Regions from separate parts of the Priestia sp. YIM B13490 genome, predicted to be linked through region 3. Evidence: riboswitches for the same ligand, from Rfam matches in the RefSeq annotation. Region 3 holds a riboswitch; each other region holds the start of a gene.

Region 1 (7,507 bases), on a different contig from region 3:
AATAATAAAAATAAACATGTATCGTATTATACTAACCTAAAATGCATATTTCAATATAAAATTTTATTTTTTTAATTTATTCGCTGAAATAGCAAAAATAGAAAAATACTTAGCAAAAAAATCTCAATATACAACAATTATTTGATATGATAAAACAGAACCGTGGCTTTTAAAAATTCGCATGTGCGGCCTTACATCCTTTTAGTAAAGAACTGTTTACATAAGGTGCTGTAAGGATGTATATTTATACACGGTTCGCGGAACCGCATATGCTCGATGGATGAAAGTCAACTGTGCGAAAGGAGCAAGAAAGTGAAAAGGTTAGGTCTAGCAACTCAGATTCTAATTGGACTGATTTTAGGCGTAGCTGTAGGTGCTATTTTTTATGGAAGCGATACAGCCATTTCTATTTTACAGCCGGTTGGAGACATATTTATTCATTTAATTAAGATGATTGTCGTACCGATTGTGATTTCAGCATTAATCGTAGCGGTCGCAGGAGTAGGCGATATCAAAAAATTAGGTAAGCTTGGCGGAAAAACAATTCTTTATTTTGAAATTGTTACAACCATTGCTATTGTAGTGGGGATTATTGCCGCGAACTTATTCCACCCTGGTGCAGGGGTTGATATGGGACATATTGAAAAAAGCGATATTTCTCAATATGAGGCAACGGCAAAAACGTCTGAAAGTACTGGCATTGCTCAAGAGCTTCTTCATATTGTTCCAACAAACGTCTTTCAATCGGTAGCAGAGGGCGATCTTTTACCAATCATTTTATTTTCCGTACTGTTTGGTGTAGGCGTAGCTTCGATTGGAGAGAGAGGAAAACCTGTTTTAGCCTTTTTTGAAGGCGTCTTGGATGCAATGTTTTGGGTAACTAATTTGGTGATGAAATTTGCTCCAGTAGGTGTATTTGCACTTATTGGTGTTAATATTATAAAGTTTGGTGTCGGATCACTTATTCCATTAGGAAAATTAGTGTTCGCCGTTTACTTCACCATGATTTTCTTTGTGCTTGTGGTTCTTGGAATTATTGCTAAAATGGCTGGAACAAGCATGTTTACGCTGATAAAAGTGTTAAAAGACGAGCTGCTTCTTGCTTTTACAACGGCAAGTTCAGAAGCCGTTTTACCATCTCTTATCAAAAAGATGGAAGACTTCGGTTGTTCTAAATCGGTTACATCGTTTGTTATTCCAACAGGCTACACGTTTAACTTAGATGGTTCAACCATTTATCAGGCGCTGGCATCGCTGTTTATTGCTCAAATGTACGGCATCGACCTTTCCATTATGGATCAAATTCAGCTCCTTCTTGTGCTAATGTTAACCTCAAAAGGAATGGCTGGTGTACCGGGAGCATCGTTTGTAGTTGTACTTGCTACACTTGAATCTATGGGCTTCCCTCTTGAAGGCATGGCATTTATTGCAGGAATTGACCGCATTCTTGATATGATGCGTACCACAGTTAACGTAGTAGGAAATGCTTTAGCTGCAATTGTGATGTCAAAGTCTGAAGGCGAATTTGATAAGCAAAAATCATTAAATTATACAAATGAATTAAAGAAATCAAACATAGCTTAAAACAAAACAAGCCGGGCAGCTGCCCGGCTTGTTTTGTTTGGAGCTGACTGTTATCTTTTTTGAAACATATGGTAAAATAAAAGAAATGAGAGACAAAGGAAGTGTCATAATGACGGAAACTGTTCAGTTAATTAAAAAGCTTGTTTCGATTCCCAGTCCTTCTGGAAATACAGAAAAGGTAATTTCATTTGTCGAAGACTATATAAAAGAGCTAAATATTCAAACGTACCGCAATCGAAAAGGAGGCTTAGTCGCTACTATTCCCGGTAAAGATACAGATCACCACCGCATGCTGACGGCTCATGTCGATACATTAGGTGCTATGGTAAAAGAAATCAAACCGAGTGGACGTCTGAAAATCGACTTGATTGGAGGGTTTCGCTACAATTCTATTGAAGGAGAATATTGTGAAATTGAAACTTCATCAGGAGAAGTATTTACAGGAACCATCCTTATGCATCAAACATCTGTTCATGTGTATAAAGATGCAGGGAAAGCTGAGCGAAATCAAGAAAATATAGAAATTCGACTGGATGAAAAAGTACATAGCGCAGAAGATGTTCGCAGCCTTGGAATTGAAGTAGGCGACTTTGTTTCGTTTGATCCTCGTGTAGAAATAACAAAAAGCGGTTTTATTAAATCTCGTCATCTCGATGATAAAGCAAGCGTAGCTTTATTGCTCCAGCTCATAAAAACAATTCAAGAAGAACAGATCGAACTGCCATACACTACGCATTTTCTCATTTCAAATAATGAAGAAATTGGATACGGAGGGAATTCGAACATTACGCCTCAAACAGTAGAATACTTAGCGGTTGATATGGGTGCTATGGGAGATGGACAATCTACCGATGAATACACCGTGTCTATTTGTGTAAAAGATTCAAGCGGCCCATATCATTACGGTTTGAGAAAGCATTTGGTGGAGCTAGCTAAGCAGCATGATATTCAGTACAAATTAGATATTTATCCGTTTTACGGATCAGATGCTTCTGCTGCTATTCGTGCCGGACACGATATCGTACACGGCTTAATTGGTCCAGGAATTGATTCTTCTCATGCGTTTGAGAGAACGCATCAAGATTCATTAAACCATACGTATAAGCTTCTTTATCACTATGTGCAGTCGAACATGGTTCTGCTTTAAGAAAGCAATATTTAATTAGTGTATTTTTATGCAAAATAAAGAGCAGGACGGGATTGTGATGTCTGTACTTTCCTTTCCTAAAAAAGAAGCCGGCTGTCCGGCTTCTTTTTTTAATAAATACTATATATTTTTTACTGGTGAAGCAACAGTTGGTTAAAAAAGCACCTTTTTAAAGAGGTATAATATTGCTTAAACCTTTTGTACATTTTGTTCATTTACAGAAGTTAAAATGTTTTTAAATTTTTAAAAGTTTCTTGTGACAAGTTTTGTAGAATGGGTTTTCAAAAGGAAATGGTTTCGGCATAATGTGGATATAGCGATCACTACAATAATCGGAGGCGAATCTTTTCATGTGGGTACTGACGGTATATGCTGGAAAAGAAATGAAAATGTTTGAATTTGAAACTGAAAAGCAGGCGAGAGAAGCTTTTGCCAAAACAAATGGCTGTAAAGTTCTTTCAGAAGTGGTGTATTATAATGATCCTCATTTAACATTAGTAGCTATATAATGAAAAAACAAGAGCTGACTTTATGCTCTTGTTTTTTTATAGGTGCTTGTATCTTCCGAAAAGAATAGAGTTGAAATAAAAAAAAATGTACGCTATGATATGGTAGTTACTTCTATTATTCTGATAGTTTAAAAGGTTCATATATATCAAACAGCAACAGTAAAGATGCCAAGAAGGCTTAATAGGGAAACTGGTGAAAGACCAGTACTGCCCCCGCAACTGTAAGTGTGGACGAACGAGTATAACCACTGTGAAAAAATCACGGGAAGGTTCTCAAGTAGAATGATACACAAGTCAGGAGACCTGTCTTTATTGTGAAGTTTCTATTTCTCCGGGGAGCGGGAAGGGAAACGTTGGCTTAAAGTGGCATTCGTGTACACTCTTATTCTGACGTTTTACCCGCTCGCATATTAGCGAAGCGGGTTTTTCTCGTATCGAAAAACTACATATCGTGCAAAAAAGGTGCGCAATGTTCACATTGCGTTAAATGGGAAGTCTGGTGTGAAGCCAGCGCGGTACCCGCCACTGTGAAGAGGAGCTGATTGCATATGCCACTGTATTTGGGAAGGCGCAATCAAGTGATGAATCGAAGTCAGGAAACCAGCCTTTTTCTAATGCGAAGCTTACCCTACGGGATATAGGTGGAAGTGCAAAAACTTAGTTTGAATTTTCTGCGCCTCTATCATTGATAGAGGCGCTTTTTTTAGTAAAGGAGCGAATGAGTGTGACGACGTGGAACTTAAACGGAACAAAACATCACGTATTGATTTGTAATGGAAGCAGCTGTATGAGAAAAGGTGGAGAAGAAGCCACACAAGCTATTCGAAATAAAGTGACGGAACTGGATTTGGATGAAACGGTTCATACAACGCGTACGCGCTGTAACGGACGATGCAAAGATGCTCCTGTAGCTATCGTCTATCCTTCAGGAGATTGGTACAAGCAGGTCACTGAAACCGTGGCTCACCGGATTGTCGAAGAGCATTTAGCAGGAGGCTGCAGTGTAAAGGAATCGCTTATTTATGAATATGATCAAAATGGTTTCGTTTCTCCGGAAAACAGTGACTCCATAGAAGGAATTGACAAAGTAAAAAGTAACGCATAAAGGAGGAGCTAGCATGAAAGGTAAACTGTTAGTTATTGGATTTGGGCCGGGGAGCTTTGAACATATTACACAGCGAGCAAGAGAAGCCATTCAAGAAAGTGATATGATCATCGGTTACAAAACCTATGTGGAATTAATTCAAGGACTGTTAACGAATCAGCAAATTATTAGTACGGGAATGACCGAAGAAGTAAGCCGTGCACAGGAAGCTGTAAAGCAAGCCGAAGCAGGAAAAACCGTAGCTGTCATTTCGAGCGGAGATGCAGGAGTATACGGAATGGCAGGCCTTGTATATGAAGTGTTGATTGAAAAAGGCTGGAAAAAAGAAACGGGCGTAGAGCTGGAAGTAATTCCTGGCATTTCGGCTATCAATTCATGCGCATCTCTCCTTGGAGCGCCCGTGATGCACGATGCTTGTACGATTAGTTTAAGTGACCACCTTACGCCGTGGGATCTAATCGAAAAAAGAATTGAAGCAGCTGCACAAGCAGATTTTGTAGTGGCTTTTTACAACCCAAAGAGCGGAAGACGAACAAGACAAATTGTTGAAGCGCAAAGGATTCTATTAAAGTACCGTTCTCCTGATACGCCTGTTGGTCTTGTGAAAAGCGCTTATCGTGACCGTGAAGAAGTCGTAATGACTAACTTAAAAGACATGTTAAACCATGAAATAGGCATGCTGACTACCGTTGTTGTCGGAAATTCATCTACGTTCTTTTACGACGATTTAATGATTACACCGCGCGGGTATCAGCGGAAATATACCCTCAACCAAACGGAGCAGCCGCTAAGACCGCATCAGCGACTTCGAAAAGAAGCAGAACCATGGGCTCTCGATCAAGAAGAGACTGTAGAGCAAACAGCTTCAGCAATTGAAGCAGTTCAGACCAAACCAGAAGAAACAGCAACTTCACGAGCTCTTGCAGAAGAAGCGCTTCAAGCAATTTTAGGTGAAACCACTTCTGGGGTCGTACACCAGCCAATACAGTCAATTTTCGAAGTCGCGGTTAGTCCAGGACTTGCCAATAAGAAATTCACGCCTGTTCAAATGACAACACTAGCAGAAGTTGTTGGTGAAAAAGGTACGATGGAGTATACACCTGACCATCAAATCAAACTTCAAATTCCAACAGCCCAGCCAGATGTGATTATTAAAAAGCTCCAAGCAGCTTCCTTTTTACTATCTCCGGTCGGAGACGTGTTCACAATTAAAGCGTGTGATTTTTGTGATGGAGAAAAAAGCGATGCTATTCCACATACGGAAGAATTACAAAAACGCCTCGGGGGAATGGACATGCCAAAAGAGCTGAAGCTTGGTATTAATGGATGCGGTATGGCCTGTTATGGCGCAGTTCAAGAAGATATCGGCATTGTCTATAGAAAAGGTGCGTTTGATTTATTTTTAGGAGCTAAAACGGTTGGACGAAATGCGCATTCAGGTCAAATTGTGGCGGAAGGCATAGCACCCGATGACATTGTTGAAATAGTGGAGAACATTGTCCATGAATATAAAGAAAAAGGTCATCCTAATGAGCGATTTCATAAATTCTTTAAGCGTGTGAAGAACGTTTATGGATTCGACTATCAAGATATAACACCAAAAATAAAAGTAGAACCAGCTCCGTGTGGAGATTAAAAAATGGGAGGGCATTATATGAAATCAGTTTTATTTGTCGGTCATGGAAGCAGAGATCCTGAAGGGAACGATCAAATTCGCGAATTTATTTCGACTATGAAGCATGATTGGGACGCATCTATCTTAATAGAAACGTGTTTTCTAGAATTTGAACGCCCAAATGTAAGTCAAGGCATTGATACATGTGTGGCAAAAGGAGCAAAAGATGTAGTTGTAATTCCAATTATGCTCTTGCCTGCTGGCCACTCTAAAATACATATTCCGGCGGCTATAGATGAAGCTAAGGAAAAATATCCACACGTAAACTTCGTATACGGACGTCCCATTGGCGTTCATGAAGAAGCCCTTGAAATTTTAAAAACGAGATTACAAGAATCAGGAGAGAATTTAGAAACTCCAGCTGAAGACACGGCTGTTATCGTCTTAGGGCGAGGGGGAAGTGATCCTGATGCAAACAGTGATTTATATAAAATTACGCGCCTTCTTTGGGAAAAAACAAATTATAAAATCGTTGAAACTTCTTTTATGGGCGTGACCGCTCCACTGATTGATGAAGGCGTGGAGCGATGTTTGAAATTGGGCGCTAAAAAAGTGGTTATTCTCCCGTATTTCTTATTTACAGGAGTATTAATTAAGCGATTAGAAGAAATGGTGAAGCAGTATAAAATGCAGCATGAAAACATTGAGTTTAAGCTCGCCGGCTATTTCGGTTTTCACCCAAAACTGCAGACAATTTTAAAAGAACGTGCTGAAGAAGGATTAGAAGGTGAAGTGAAAATGAACTGCGATACGTGTCAATATCGCCTTGGCATTATGGAGCATATTGATCACCATCATCATCACGATCATGACCATGATCACGGACACCATCACCACGATCACCATCATGACCACGATCATCATGAAGATAAGGTCGGCGAGCTAAAATGATTTTATTGTTAGCCGGAACTAGCGATGCACGTGCATTAGCCGTGCAAGTGAAAAAAGCAGGTCATGAGGTTACGGCAACGGTTGTAACCGAAAACGCAGCTATCGAATTACAGCGTGCAGAAGTGAAAGTGAAAATTGGACGTCTCACAAAAGAAGATATGATGGATTTTGTAAACGAACATCGTGTAAAAGCTATTGTGGATGCAAGTCATCCTTTTGCAGAAGAAGCATCTAAAAATGCTATCGGCGCGGCTGCTGAAACAGCGATTCCTTACATACGCTATGAGCGGGCTTCGCAGGCTTTTACCTATGATAATATGACAATGGTTTCTACGTATGAAGAAGCAGCAGAAGTAGCAGCTGAGAAAAAAGGAGTTATTATGCTGACAACAGGCAGCAAAACGCTGCAGGTTTTTACAGAAAAGCTGCTTCCTCTTTCAGATGTACGGCTTGTTGCTCGTATGCTTCCAAGGCTGGATAATATGGAAAAGTGCCAGCAATTGGGATTTTCGCAAAAAAATATTATTGCTATTCAAGGGCCGTTTACAAAAGAGTTTGATCGAGCGCTGTATAAGCAATACGGAGTGACGGTCATG
Region 2 (7,507 bases), on a different contig from region 3:
TTTGGGAGGGAATTCCTCTTTTTAGTTCTCAAAAGCAATTGCCTAGCCATGTTCAAGAAGCGGTGCGTAAAGAAAGACTTTCACATACAGAAATCGGCCTTTCCAACAGTTTGAAAGGAATGGGAACAGGAGTCCAGCCGTCCCTTTGGGAGAAGCTGGACGATCTGTTGATGCCGGTTTTGCTTATTACAGGAGAAGTAGATCAAAAGTTTTGTTTAATTTCCAAAGAAATGCAAACATTAATACCAAATGCTACTTCTAGAATTATTTTAGGGACAGGCCATGCAATTCACGTGGAACAACCCGAGATTTTTGGTAGAATAGTAAGTGAGTTCTTAGCTACTACATAATTAGGAGGAAATAAAGATGACAGTTGAATGGACATCAGCACGTCAGTATGAAGACATTTTATACGAAACATATAACGGAATCGCTAAAATTACGATTAACCGTCCGGAAGTGCACAATGCATTCCGTCCAAAAACGGTAATGGAATTGATCGATGCATTTGCTTATGCTCGTGACGATGCAAGTATTGGAGTAATTGTATTAGCAGGTGCTGGAGATAAAGCATTTTGCTCAGGCGGAGACCAAAAAGTTCGCGGCCACGGCGGCTATGTAGGAGAAGATGAAATTCCACGTCTAAACGTTCTGGATTTACAGCGTTTAATTCGCGTAATTCCAAAGCCGGTTGTTGCGATGGTATCAGGCTATGCAATTGGCGGAGGCCACGTTCTTCATGTTGTATGTGACTTAACAATTGCAGCGGATAACGCTGTCTTTGGACAAACAGGTCCTAAAGTGGGAAGCTTCGATGCAGGATATGGCTCTGGTTACTTAGCTCGCATCGTAGGTCATAAGAAAGCGCGTGAGATCTGGTTCTTATGCCGTCAGTACAACGCTCAAGAAGCACTAGACATGGGATTAGTAAACACGGTCGTTCCATTAGAACAGCTTGAAGCTGAAACAATTCAATGGTGTGAAGAGATGTTAGAAAAAAGTCCAACCGCTCTTCGTTTCTTAAAAGCAGCATTTAATGCTGATACGGATGGCTTAGCTGGTATCCAGCAATTTGCGGGTGACGCAACGCTTCTTTATTACACAACCGATGAGGCAAAAGAAGGTCGCGATGCATTTAAGGAAAAACGCAATCCAGACTTCCAACAGTTCCCACGTTTCCCTTAAACAGCTGAAACAGCTTGGTGATTATCATCAGGCTGTTTTTTCAATTTAATTTAGTTAATCAGTATAAAAAGGAGAGAAATTCATGAGTAGCCAAACGATTCCTAATGGGCTTATGCAAAGAGCATATTTGACGCCAAATCGAGTGGCGGTAGAAACACCGCAAACGTCTCTTACGTTTCAAGAGCTTCATAAACGTGTTCAAAAAGTAGCACAGCAGCTTTCGTTTAACGGTGTAAAGCAAGGTGATACCATTGCTTTATACATGAAAAATAGAGTGGAGTTTATCGAGATTTTACATGCGATTTCTTATATTGGCGCCCGGTTGCTGCTCGTCAACACGCGTTTGACAAACGAAGAAATTAATTATCAGCTAACAGATGCAAACGTGTCGTTGCTTATTGCGGATGAAACATTTTTAATTAGAGAATTCCAAAGTTCCATTACTCAGCTTACTTTACCTGCTTTAAAAAGTTCTCCAGAAGCAGAAACAGGTTTTCAAAAAACGTGGAATCTCGAGGACACATTCACCATTATGTATACGTCTGGAACAACAGGTCATCCAAAAGGAGTGCTGCAGACATATGGAAATCACTGGTGGAGTTCTGTTGGCTCAGCGCTTAATTTAGGATTAAATGAAAAAGACTGCTGGCTTATAGCGGTTCCTTTGTTTCATATTAGCGGCTTATCTATTTTAATGCGGAGCGTCTTTTACGGAATGAAAATCATTTTAGAAGAACGGTTTGAAGCAAGAGCAGTAAATGAAGCCATTGAAAACAAAGGGGTAACGATTATTTCGGTTGTTACTTCTATGCTGTCCAATATGCTTGATGAATTAGCTGAACGCAAGTATCCAAATACGTTTCGCTGTATGCTTTTAGGAGGAGGACCTGCACCGCTTACTATTTTAGAGGCTTGTGTGAATAAAGAAATTCCTGTTTATCAAACGTATGGAATGACAGAAACATCTTCACAGTTCGTTACGCTTTCACCTGAAGACAGTTTGCGAAAACTGGGATCAGCAGGTAAACCATTATTTCCATGTGCAATGAAAATTGTAGATGAAAAAGGAAATGAGACCAGCGAAGCAGGAGAAATCATTGTTAAAGGTCCAAATGTTACAAAAGGATACCTAAATAAACCTGAGGCTACTCAAAAAGCAATTCAACAAGGCTGGTTCTATACAGGAGATATCGGGAAAGTGGATGAAGAAGGCTTTCTATATGTGTTAGACAGACGTTCAGACCTTATTATTTCAGGTGGAGAAAATGTATATCCAGCTGAAATTGAAAATGTTTTGTTGAAGCATCCCGCTGTTAAAGAGGCCGGTGTAACGGGAGTAGCTGATGAAAAATGGGGACAAGTGCCAGCTGCATGTGTTGTTGTAAACGAAGACGTTTCAGATGAAGAATTATATTTACACATTCAACAATTTTTAGCAAAGTACAAACTTCCAAAGTACTTCGTTCGAGTAGAGGAGCTGCCGCGAACGGCTTCTAATAAAATCATACGCCGGAAGCTATCATCGTTCATACAGAAAGGGAGCTAATCGATGATTATAAAAAAAGTACATCTTTATAAAATTGACATGAAGCTTCTTTCTCCTTTTTCAACAAGCTATGGTACGGTGCAGGATCGAGAATTGATTTTGCTTGAAGTAGAAGATGAACAAGGATTTACAGGGTGGGGAGAAGTCGTTGCTTTTTCATCTCCTTGGTATACGGAAGAAACGATTCAGACGTGTTTTCATATGTTAGACGATTTTTTAATTCCCTCGCTTCTTCATAAGCAGCTTCAAAAACCAGAGGATGTTCAAAAGCTATTCAAACCTCTAAAGCGAAATAACATGGCTAAAGCAGCTTTGGACTGTGCTGTATGGGATTTGTATGCAAAGCGGCAAAATAAGCCGTTATCTGAAGTAATTGGCGGAGTAAGGTCTGCTGTAGAAGCTGGAGTGGTAGTTGGCTTAAATGACATTTCCGTAATGAAAGAACAAATAAAGACTTACATGAAAGATGGCTATAAGCGCTTTAAAGTGAAAATTAAGCCGGGTGCTGACTATGAGCTACTGAAACAAATTCGAGATGAATTTCCAAGCATTCCTCTTATGGCTGATGCCAATTCAGCTTATACGTTAAGCGATAGTGATTCATTGAAGAAACTAGATGAATTGAATTTAATGATGATCGAACAGCCGTTAAGTTCTGATGATATCCTTGATCATCGATTGTTACAAAAGCAAATAAAGACGCCGATTTGCTTAGATGAAAGTATTGTGAGCTATGAAGATGCACGTCATGCAATCGAACAAGAAAGCTGTAAGATTATCAATGTGAAAATCGGGCGAGTTGGCGGAATGTCCGTAGCAAAGCAAATTCATAATTTATGCGCCCAACATGGTGTAAAACTTTGGGTTGGAGGAATGTTAGAAGCAGGGATTTCACGAGCTCATAACATTGCCCTTGCCACACTGCCTTCTTTCACGATACCAGGTGATATTTCTGCGTCGTCTCGCTATTGGGAAAAAGATATTATTAAGCCCGAAGTAGAGGTAGAAGCCGGAGTAATAAAGGTGAAGGGAAAACCGGGGATAGGATACGATATTGATAAAAAGTTTATCAAAACAATCACAGCATTTGAAAAAGAATACAAATAATTAAAAACCGTTTTTTGATGAAAAACGGTTTTTTTATTGAGGTTGTCAATGTTTAGTAGAAAAATAGGACAAATTTTTTAAAAAGAGCACATTGTTCCATCAAGCGTATCAAAACATGTTATGATGGAATAGTTTGATGAAAAAAGTCGAAGAGTTTTATCGTAAAAAACAAAATTATTTTTGAAAATAGGTTGATAGTTTTCTAAGTTGTCCTATATAATGTGTTTATAACATAACACAATATGTTGTTTTGAAATCCATAATAAAATACTATATTTTGTGTTTTCCAGTGAAAAAGGTGTCTGATAAAAAGACTTAAAAGGGAATTTGGTGAAAATCCAAAGCTGTCCCCGCAACTGTGAATGCTGATGAAATAAGGAAATCCACTGTGAGTAAACATCATGGGAAGGCCTTAAAGTAAAAAGAAGCATAAGTCAGGAGACCTGCCTTTTTTATGTCGTTTTATCTTCTTCGGGAGGTGAGAGGGTAGAGCGAGGATTGAGAAAAGACTTAGTGTCTTCTTCTATCTTCGTTCTATTCGCTCACCGAGGTACGGTGAGCGATTTTTTATTTTGAAGTGAAGAGAGGAGCCATATTTATGGTGAATACATTAAAGCCTACAATTCTACATGAATTAACTGCATATATTGAACGTTTAAAAAAAGAATTTACGCAGCTTGATTTTTCTTTGTATGAGGAAAAGGTTATTCAAACTGTTACAGTAAAGGAAAATATGACGGACGAAAAGGTTGCAAACGTCCTAATTTTGGCAGCCTTAGAGCGTATTTCAATGGAAGAACCCGATTGGACGTACGTAGCGGCAGACGTATACTTAAACGAACTATATCGAAAAGCAGCGGACAACCGAGGTTACGATAAAAAAGAGAAGTACGGTTCGTTTTATCAGCTTATTCAAGAACTAACAAAAATCGGCATTTATAATAAGCAGCTATTAAAAACATATACAGAAGAAGAAATTAATGAAATTGCTTCAGTCATTATTCCTGAACGCGATCGTTTATTTACATACATTGGATTGTTGACATTAGCAGATCGCTATTTAGCGACATCACATGATAAGCGCGTATACGAATTACCGCAAGAACGTTTTCTTATCATTGCTATGACGCTGATGTCTCAAGAAAAGAAAGAAAATCGAACAGCATTAGTAAAAGAAGCGTATTGGGCGCTTTCTAGTCTATATATGACGGTTGCCACACCAACACTTTCAAACGCAGGAAAGAGCTACGGACAGCTATCTAGCTGCTTTATTGATACGATTGATGACAGCTTACGTGGTATTTATGATAGCAATACAGATTTGGCCACGCTTAGTAAAAATGGAGGCGGAATTGGTGTCTACCTCGGTCATATTAGAAGCCGAGGAAGTGATATAAAAGGTTTTAAAGGCGTATCATCAGGAACAATTCCATGGATGAAACAGCTAAATAATACGGCTGTAAGTGTCGATCAGCTAGGTCAACGACAAGGAGCTATTGCCGTATATTTAGACGTATGGCACAAAGACATCTTTTCATTCTTAGACGCGCGTTTGAACAATGGTGACGAACGTCAGCGCACGCATGATTTATTCACTGGCGTATGTTTGCCAGATTTGTTTATGGAAAAAGTAGAGGCACGTGAAGACTGGCACTTATTCGATCCTCACGAAGTTCGTACGCTGATGGGCTACTCGTTAGAAGATTTTTATGATGAAGAAGAAGGCAGCGGTTCGTTCCGCACTCGTTACGCTGAGTGTGTAAATAATGAACAGCTTTCAAGAGAAACAGTACCTGCTATTGAAATCTTCAAGCGCATTATGCTTTCCCAGCTTGAAACCGGAACGCCTTATATGTTTTATCGTGATACGGTTAACCGAGCTAATCAAAACCGCCACGAGGGCATGATCTACTGCAGCAACTTATGTACAGAAATTACGCAAAATCAAAGCACAACGGTCGTAACAGAGGAAATTACAGAAGACGGAAAAATTATTATTACAAAGAATCCGGGCGATTTTGTTGTATGTAATCTTTCTTCTATCAACTTAGCGAGAGCCGTAACTGAAGATGTGCTTGAACGTTTAATTCCAATTCAAGTACGCATGCTTGATAACGTTATTGAGTTAAATGATTTGCCAGTACTTCAAGCAAAACTAACAAACCAAAAGTACCGCGCAGTAGGACTTGGCACATTTGGTTGGAACCATCTGCTTGCCTTAAAGAAAATAGCATGGGAAACAGATGAAGCGGTAGCATATTGCGATGAATTGTACGAGCAAATTGCTTACTTAACCGTACAGGCAAGCATGAACTTAGCTAAAGAAAAAGGTGCATATCCATTATTTAAAGGCTCAGATTTTGAGTCAGGCGCTTATTTTGAAACACGTAAATACACAAGCGAAGCGTGGAGTGAACTGCGTAACGAAGTTCAAAGCAATGGGATAAGAAATGGCTACTTAATGGCTGTAGCACCTAATTCATCAACATCTATTATCGCGGGTTCTACTGCAAGTATTGATCCGATTTTCCGTAAGTTTTATTCAGAGGAAAAGAAAAACTATAAAATCCCGGTGACGGCACCAGATTTATCACCAGCAACAAACTGGTATTATAAGTCCGTTTATTTAATTGATCAGCACTGGAGCATTAAGCAAAACGCCAAGCGCCAGCGCCATATTGATCAATCCATTTCATTCAACTTATATGTGCAAAATGATATCCGAGCAAAAGAGCTGCTGGATCTTCATATGACGGCATGGAAAGAAAAGTTAAAAACGACCTACTACGTACGTTCAACATCAAGTGAAGTCATTGAAGAATGTGAAAGCTGTCATAGTTAAAAGGAGTGAATAATTGATGACAAGCATGTTAAAACGAGAATTAATGAACGAAACAGCTCCGAACCGTTCGACAGGAATCATTAACGGCAAGAGCTCAAATATTCTAAACTGGGATGACGTTCGATTTTCATGGGCGTTTCCTAAATACAAACGTATGCTAGCTAACTTTTGGACGCCGTTTGAAATTAATATGGGTCAAGATATTAAGCAGTTCCCTCAGTTAACGGCTGACGAACAAGAGAGCTTTTTGAAAATTATTGGCTTGCTGGCGCTACTGGACAGTATTCAATCAGATTATGCTAGCAAAGTAGCTGACTATGTAACCGATTCTTCGATTAATGCTCTAATGATTATTTTAGCGCAGCAAGAAGTGGTTCATAATCATTCGTATTCATATGTTTTATCAAGTCTTGTACCAAAAGGAAAACAAGATGAAGTATTTGAATACTGGCGCACAGACGAAAAGCTTCGCGCTCGAAATGACTTTATTACAAACGGATATAAAGCATTTAGCGAAGAAGCAACGGTTGAAAACTTTTTGAAGTCTATGGTATATGATGTTATTTTAGAAGGCCTTTTCTTCTATAGCGGATTTGCTTTCTTCTATAATCTTGCGAGAAATCAAAAGATGGTGGCGACATCTACGATGATTAACTATATCAATCGTGATGAACAGCTTCACGTTGGGTTATTTGAAAAGATTTTCAAGGAAGTACTAAATGAAAATCCAGCTTATCGTACGGAGGAGCTAGAAACGTTTGTAGTTGAAACGTTCCAAGAGGCAGCTCGTCTTGAAATTGAATGGGCGGAATCTGTTATTGGAGAAA
Region 3 (7,507 bases):
AAGTATCATTATCAATGCTTGGTATTCTTCAATATATTTCACCAACCTTATCTCTGCTAGCAGGAGTAATTCTGTACCATGAATCGCTAACAAAAGCTCATGTTATTGCTTTTAGTTTGATTTGGTTAGCTCTTATTGTTTATACGTTTTCATCTATTGCTAAATGGGGGAACAAAAAATACATAAAAAATAAAATGGAAGCCTAACAGAAGCATACATTTTCTTACGTATTATTTCTAAACAAATTGGGCTGAAAGGAGCGAGCGATATTTATGAAACAAATCATTGACGCTCATATTCATCTCGATCAATATGAACCGAAAAGCTGGAAAGACATAATAGAGAAGGATCCTTCGTTACAAGCGCTTATTTCTGTATCTTCCACATTACAGTCTTGCCAACTTAATCAAAAAATCAGCCAATTGTATTCCTGTGTGAAACCCGCCTACGGATTTCATCCTGAACAAATGCTGCCTTCTTCAAATGAATTAGCGGAGCTGTTTGCCTGGATTGATCAAAACAATGAAGAAATGATAGCTGTTGGGGAGGTAGGTCTACCTTATTACTTAAGTCAGACCTATACTCTTTCTCTAGAGCCCTATTTGGAGCTGCTTGAAGCTTTTATTATTCATTCAAAAAAATGGGGAAAACCATTAATTCTTCACGCTGTATATGAAGACGCTGAAATTGTGTGTGACTTACTGGAAAAACATTCCGTGTCTAAAGCTCACTTCCACTGGTTCAAAGGAGCTAAAAAAACCGTTGAACGAATGAAAAACAACGGTTACTATATTTCAGTTACACCTGATATTGTATATAAGCCTAAAATCCAAGCGCTTGCCATGGAATACCCTCTTGACTACTTGATGGTCGAAACAGATGGTCCGTGGCCATTTGAAGGACCTTTTCAAAACCAGATAACGGTTCCATCAATGATACATCAGTCCGTTGAGGAAATAGCACGTCTCAAAGGAGTTTCTGAAACGGAAGCATATGATTTTTTATATCAAAATACGTCTTGTTTTTATAATATCTCCATATAAAAGGCCTTTCCCTAAGGAAAGGCCTTTTATATCTAAATTCGTTTCACAAGTTTTACGATTAGCACAATCACTGCAATGACAAGAAGAATGTGAATGATGCCGCCGCCAATATGAAAAACTAATCCTAATAACCAAAAAATAAATAAAAGTCCAATAATCGTCCACAACATAATTTTTTCTCCTTTTTTTATATGTAGTATTTGTTATAATTTTATATTTCCCTAAATGTGCATAAATAAACGTATTTCATATACATCTTTTCACTGAGGAAGGTTCACATAATGTACAAAAAGCAATCATGTTCTCTGTGGTAAAATAAGTATGTAATCTTATTTCATTTAAACTATAGCGGAGATGATTAACTATGACGTGGATTGTATTACTTTCCATCATTCTTGTAAGTGCACTCAAAATATTAATAACGTGTCTTCCAACTCCAGTGGTCAAATGGCTTATGACTAAATTTCAATTACACCCAACACTTGATGACCAAAGCGTTACTGTCACAGTTGATGGGAAACATTTAGAAGGCAAAGACAAAATGCAAGTGATTGATTATTTTAATAAAGCAACATTTTTAAAACAATATTATGTCCATGACGGAAATAAGGACTATTATAAACACCTAGAAGACAGTGAAACTCCACTGGTTATCGATACGAAAAAAGGAAAAAAAGATGTTCGATTATGCGTATACAGTTATGATGATCATGTCGATGTCGTAAAACAGTATAAAAAGAAAATTATTGCTTACAGCCTGCTGTCTGAGCACCTTCAAAAGCAGTCCATAACAGCTGACCTAGCTTAAACCAGTCGCCTATAAGGCGGCTTTTTTGGTTTTTAGTTTTAGTTTGAAGCTATCTTATTTAAAAACACCAAACTTTAACAGTAATTCTAATGCTATAATGTAAATTAATATAATTTTCTAACTTTTATAAGAGGTGATGGATAATGCTTTCTTTGTTAGGGTTTGGAATGATTGCGACTTTTCTATTTCTTGTCATCAGTAAACGCTTGTCCGTGGTTGTTGCTTTTATTTTTGTCGCTATCCTCTTTGGTATAATTGGAGGTTTTAGTGCCCATATGGGCGATATGATGATGAATGGTATTTTAAAAGTAGCTCCTACGGCCATTATGATCGTTTTTGCTATTTTATATTTTGGACTAATGATTGACGTCGGTTTATTTGATCCTATGATTTCTCGTGTCCTAAACATTGTGAAAGGCGATCCTTTAAAAGTCGTAATGGCAACTGCCGTTATTACAATGCTTGTTGGCTTGGACGGAGACGGCTCTTCTACATTTTTAATTACAGTTTCCGCCTTGCTTCCTTTGTACACAAAACTGGGAATGAACCGACTAATACTGGCTTGTGTTATTAGTTTAAGCGCAGGTGTTATGAATATGATTCCTTGGGGAGGTCCTCTCGTAAGAGCCGCAGCAAGTTTGCAATTAGAAGTATCAGATCTATTTAACCCTCTTATTCCAGCTATGGCAGCGGGATTGATGTGGACTTTATTTTCAGCATATCTACTCGGAAAGAGAGAGAAAGCGCGCTTAGGAACCATTCATTTAAAAGGTTCATCAATGGCTTTTGCTGAACAGCTTTCAGTTCATGAGACCCCTGGGAAGCCACCTAGACTCTTTTGGTTTAATGCCTTATTGATACTGTGCTTAATGACCCTCTTGGTCGTAGACATACTCCCTATTCCTATTTTATTTGCTATTGCTTTTGCCATTGCTTTATTTGTTAATTTTCCTCATCCAAAAGAACAGCAGGAAAGAATCTTAAGTCATGCAAACAGCTTTGTAATGGTTAGTACGTTGGTTTTTGCAGCCGGAATCTTTACAGGCGTTTTTACAGAAACAAAAATGATGGATGCCATGGCTAATACCATTGTCAGCCTCACTCCTGAATGGCTGGGCCCTCACCTTCCCTTAGTTGTAGCAATAACGAGCCTTCCTCTTAGCTTTGTATTTTCACCTGATGCTTATTATTTTGGCATTTTACCTGTTATTAGCCATACAGCAGCTAATTTTGGTGTAGACCCTGTAGAAATAGGACGAGCAGCTTTATTGGGACATTCCACAACTGGGTTTCCCCTATCTCCTTTAGTACCCGCTACTTTCATTCTGATTGGGCTGGTTGAAGTAGATTTCGGGGAGCATCAAAAGTTTCTTTTCAAGTGGGCCTTTGGAACAACTATTGTGATGACAATTACAGCCATTTTAACGAATGCTATTTCCTTTTAGACTCTACCATAAAAAAGGAAGCCGACTACCATAAGGCAATCGGCTCACACATGTAGGATATTGATTTAACACTAACAAAGTACAACACAACATTAGTAATTATATAATATATTTCATTATTTTGAAAGCGATTTCATAGATATTTTTAAAAATATTTTGTTATTTGTTTTTCGTAGAAAAAAACCACGTTTCAGCCAATTCGAAACGCGGTTCTTTTCTGTAAGGACTTGCCCTACAGGCTATAAATGTAAGTACGCTCATTATAGCATGAGCTCTTATCTAGATTCTATGGTAATTACTGTATAATATCGTTACATTACGACCGGTTGTATTTTTCTGTCCATGTGCAGCGTATTCCATGGCTCATCCTGTTCAGCAAGCCTTTCGATAAAATCTTGTGAAGTCCAGAATGGAATAGCCCCCGGTAAAAAAGGATGAGTATGCAGATACAACGTGTCATAAAAATGACTTTGAGCAAATTGTTCCACTGCCTTTAACAGCTGCTGTCCAATGCCTAGACGCCGGTATGCTGGATCGACATAGCATTTTACAATCTCGGCTGCAGTTTTATGTTCATATCGCTTTTTTAATGCATGAAACCTTCCATCGTAAGCGTATAAACCAATTGTTCCAATTACTTGTTGATTTTCCGTGACAGCTGCAAAAAAAGCAGCGCCTTTCGCTTGAACATAATATTCATTAAAATGAAGCAAATCCACAGGAAGCTGATTTTTTTCCATCATAGGAAATAGCTCATTCCGCATATTCATGACAAACTGAATCACTTCAGCATCCTTTTCTTTTACTTCTTTAATTTGATACATTGGTACTTCTTGCACGTTTACTGTCACATCCTTTGATCTATCATTGTATACTTTCTCTTTTTCCTATAGGAACAACACAATATTGACTATGGCGTTACGTCTAAATGCTGAGTCAGCATATAATACTCGCTTGGATTTGTGGTCCAGTTTTTCACCTTTTGATTATAAGCAACAACAATGTTTGGATGTACAATCGATGACGTCAGCATTTCTGCATTAATCAAAGCGGTTGCTTGCTTAGCTAACTGATCTCGCTTTGCGTCATCTACGGTTAAATTTAACTGCTGAATCATTTTTGTTAGCTTCTCATCATCAATCCGGCTGGCATTTAAACCACCGCCCGGCAAATAGTTCGTACTTAAATAATAGCTTGCATCTCCTCTAGGTGCAGTGATAAGACTGTACAGTGCTAAATCCCAATCGTCTTTTGCCATTACATATTCATCGCTGTCCTCAACGAGATGAATCTTAATAGTAATTCCTAACTCTTTCGCATTAGACTGTATAAGCTGAGCAATCAAAGGAAGTTCTGGCAGAGAGCTGTATGTGACAAGAGAGAGCGATAATGGCTTTCCATTTTTGATTGTTTTGCCATTTTTAATTTGATAGCCTGCTTTCTCTAAATATTTTTTAGCAGATGGCATACCTCTTTGCTCATTAGCATTATTATCAGCAAAAGGAAATTGGGATAAAAATGGACCTCGAGCTGCTGCCGCTTGATTGTTCATGATGCTGCTGACAATTTCTTTTCGGTTCAGTAAGGTATCGATAGCTTTTCTTACATTTTCGTCTTTTAATGCGTCATTGGTTTGATTATAAAGTAATAAATGTGTACGCACACTGGGTACTCCACTTACCTTAAAAGACGGATCTGTTTGTAAAGTGCCCAAACTTTCTAAAGGCGGGCGATAAATAATATCGGCTGTTCCGGACTGAAGAGCCGCAACTCGCGCATTAGCATCTTCGTTAAATGCAAAGATCGCATTTTTCAATTTTACTTTCCCATTCCAATAATGTTCATATCTTTCTAACTTCACTTGATTTCCTTGATCGAAAGTCAAAACTTGAAATGGACCTGTGCCAATAGGCTTCTTAGCTATATTAGAAACATCAACATCTATAATAGCTGTGTTTGGATGCACTAACTCAGAAGGAAATTTAGGCATTGGTTCTTTTAATGTAATTGTCAGCGCATGACCGTTCGCTTTGATTTCTTTAATATTTAAAGCGTTTTTCATCGCATAACTTTGATCTATCGTTCTTTGAAGAGAAGACTTAACGGCATTTGCATCTAGCGCTTTACCATTTTGAAACGTAATATTCTTTCTTATCGTAAATGTCCACGTAAGACCGTTATCTTCCGTTTTCCACTTTTCAGCAAGCCAGGGCTTTATTTTTAAATCATTGCTGATTTTAACAAGCGTCTCCCCTACTCCCGCACGAACTGCTGTATAATTATCATCCGTATGAGGATCAAGCGTTGCAGATGTAAAATTAAATAAAAACGTCACACTTTTATCCGTTTTCTTTCTTTCTTTTATACTTATGCTCTCTTCATTAGGAGCGCAAGCAGTGAGGCAAAGTAACACAAGAAATATCATAGATACGAGTTTTTTATTATTTATCATTGATTTTTCCACCTTCTATTTTAATACACAAAAAAAGCACTTCTAAAAAGAAGTGCTTGTCTTCAAAACAAATTCAGATAAACGTATCCCTTGTTTATCTTATTTTTGATTCTGCCAAAACACCTCCCTATCCTCGTAGGTTATTGTGTGCTGCGATTTATGGCAGGTCTCCTGGCTTCAAGTCATTGCCTTATACCGCCTTCCCGTCTCTAAATAGACAGTGGCTTTTTGACATAAGGCTCCTTGTTACAGTGGCGGGACCGCTCCGGATTTGCACCCGATTCCCTTTTAAGGCAATTGAAAAACAATTGCCACCATAAAAACTGGTTATTTAATTTAGTAGCGTGCTCTTGAAACTCTAGAAGTAGAAGCTGATGGTGAAACATCTTCATCATCAAATCCAGTGGCAATAACGGTTACCATCATTTCGTCCTTTAAATCTTCATTAATCACGGACCCAAAAATCATATTTAAGTCCTGATCAGAAGCAGACGTGACAATATCTGCTGCTTCCTGTACTTCGTAAAGACTCAGGCTGCTGCCGCTCGTAATGTTCAACAGCACGCCTCTTGCTCCATCAATCGATGCATCTAGCAGCGGACTAGAAATCGCTTTTTTCGCTGCTTCAATTGCCCGGTCTGATCCAGAAGCTCGTCCGATACCCATAAGCGCAAATCCTTGATTAGACATGATTGTTTTTACATCAGCAAAGTCAAGGTTAATCAGCCCCGGAACAGCGATTAAATCTGAAATACCTTGAATACCTTGGCGAAGAACATTATCTGCTTCACGGAATGCTTCAAGCATAGGCGTCTTTTTATCGACAATTTCAAGCAAGCGGTCGTTTGGAATCACAATAAGGGTATCTACCGATTCATTCATCGCAGTAATACCGCCTACTGCTTGCTTCGTACGTTTGTTTCCTTCAAACTTGAACGGGCGAGTGACTACTCCAATTGTTAAAGCATTTAGTTCACGGGCAATTTGGGCAATAACCGGAGCTGCTCCAGTACCGGTTCCTCCGCCCATGCCAGCTGTTACGAATACCATATCTGCGCCTTGCAGTACTTCTTGAATTTGTTCTCTGCTTTCTTCGGCTGCTTCTCTTCCCACTTCTGGATTAGCTCCTGCACCTAATCCTCGCGTTAAGGCCGCACCAATCTGCATTTTCACATCTGCTTTAGATAAGTTAAGCGCCTGAGCATCCGTATTAACGGCGATAAATTCTACTCCTTGTACACCGTGTTCAATCATACGGTTAACGGTGTTATTTCCTCCACCGCCGACCCCAATTACTTTAATTCGCACTAATGGCGATACATCTGCATCAAATCCAAACATTCTAAGTTCCTCCTCAATGATCAAAATTACTTTCTCTTATTATCCGAAAAAACACGTGAAGAACCTTTTACTCCTATGTTTAACGCGTAACTGTTCTTTTGTTTTACAGATTTTATACACTTCTCTTTTAACCTTTAAATCTTTACATCTTTATGTAAATTTATTGTTGTTCTAAAATTAGTACGCCGAACTCTTTTATGGTTTTTCCACTCAAAATGGCATATAAGCTTATTGTATCATTCATTTGACAGATGTCTGTATTTAATTTTGAGTAAGATGTGACTAAGAGAATAATATTTTTATAGACAAAATGAGAAAAAGCCCTTAGAAATAAGGGCTTCTCTAGATAATAAACCGTTTTATAATTTCCCAGTTAAGAATTGAGCCTCTCCCATGCCAAAGCTCCAGTCAGCATTAC

What was found. A riboswitch is a leader RNA that binds a small molecule or an ion and turns the genes downstream of it on or off. The one in region 3 is predicted to bind cobalamin.
Region 1: linked by a shared signal. The riboswitch ahead of ACFX4R_RS13985 ((2Fe-2S) ferredoxin domain-containing protein) and the one ahead of nikA (nickel ABC transporter substrate-binding protein) in region 3 are both predicted to bind cobalamin.
Region 2: linked by a shared signal. The riboswitch ahead of ACFX4R_RS16180 (ribonucleoside-diphosphate reductase subunit alpha) and the one ahead of nikA (nickel ABC transporter substrate-binding protein) in region 3 are both predicted to bind cobalamin.

The regions. Positions count from the first base shown of each region.
Region 1 covers NZ_JBHZOT010000003.1:788,004-795,510, reverse strand. The annotation lists gene ACFX4R_RS14000 (cation:dicarboxylate symporter family transporter) at 313-1,584, shown strand; gene ACFX4R_RS13995 (M42 family metallopeptidase) at 1,694-2,731, shown strand; gene ACFX4R_RS13990 (hypothetical protein) at 3,082-3,240, shown strand; cobalamin riboswitch at 3,387-3,565, shown strand; cobalamin riboswitch at 3,684-3,863, shown strand; gene ACFX4R_RS13985 ((2Fe-2S) ferredoxin domain-containing protein) at 3,965-4,345, shown strand; gene cobJ (precorrin-3B C(17)-methyltransferase) at 4,359-5,981, shown strand; gene ACFX4R_RS13975 (sirohydrochlorin chelatase) at 6,000-6,911, shown strand; gene cobK (precorrin-6A reductase) at 6,908-7,507, shown strand, end outside.
Region 2 covers NZ_JBHZOT010000004.1:356,994-364,500, reverse strand. The annotation lists gene menH (2-succinyl-6-hydroxy-2,4-cyclohexadiene-1-carboxylate synthase) at 1-350, shown strand, start outside; gene menB (1,4-dihydroxy-2-naphthoyl-CoA synthase) at 367-1,185, shown strand; gene ACFX4R_RS16190 (o-succinylbenzoate--CoA ligase) at 1,268-2,731, shown strand; gene menC (o-succinylbenzoate synthase) at 2,735-3,838, shown strand; cobalamin riboswitch at 4,118-4,303, shown strand; gene ACFX4R_RS16180 (ribonucleoside-diphosphate reductase subunit alpha) at 4,437-6,680, shown strand; gene ACFX4R_RS16175 (ribonucleotide-diphosphate reductase subunit beta) at 6,697-7,507, shown strand, end outside.
Region 3 covers NZ_JBHZOT010000009.1:34,614-42,120, reverse strand. The annotation lists gene rarD (EamA family transporter RarD) at 1-206, shown strand, start outside; gene ACFX4R_RS22490 (TatD family hydrolase) at 273-1,043, shown strand; gene ACFX4R_RS22485 (lmo0937 family membrane protein) at 1,076-1,213, opposite strand; gene ACFX4R_RS22480 (YfmQ family protein) at 1,408-1,851, shown strand; gene ACFX4R_RS22475 (CitMHS family transporter) at 1,995-3,296, shown strand; gene ACFX4R_RS22470 (GNAT family N-acetyltransferase) at 3,608-4,135, opposite strand; gene nikA (nickel ABC transporter substrate-binding protein) at 4,207-5,748, opposite strand; cobalamin riboswitch at 5,893-6,082, opposite strand; gene ftsZ (cell division protein FtsZ) at 6,085-7,089, opposite strand; gene ACFX4R_RS22455 (tautomerase family protein) at 7,449-7,507, opposite strand, start outside.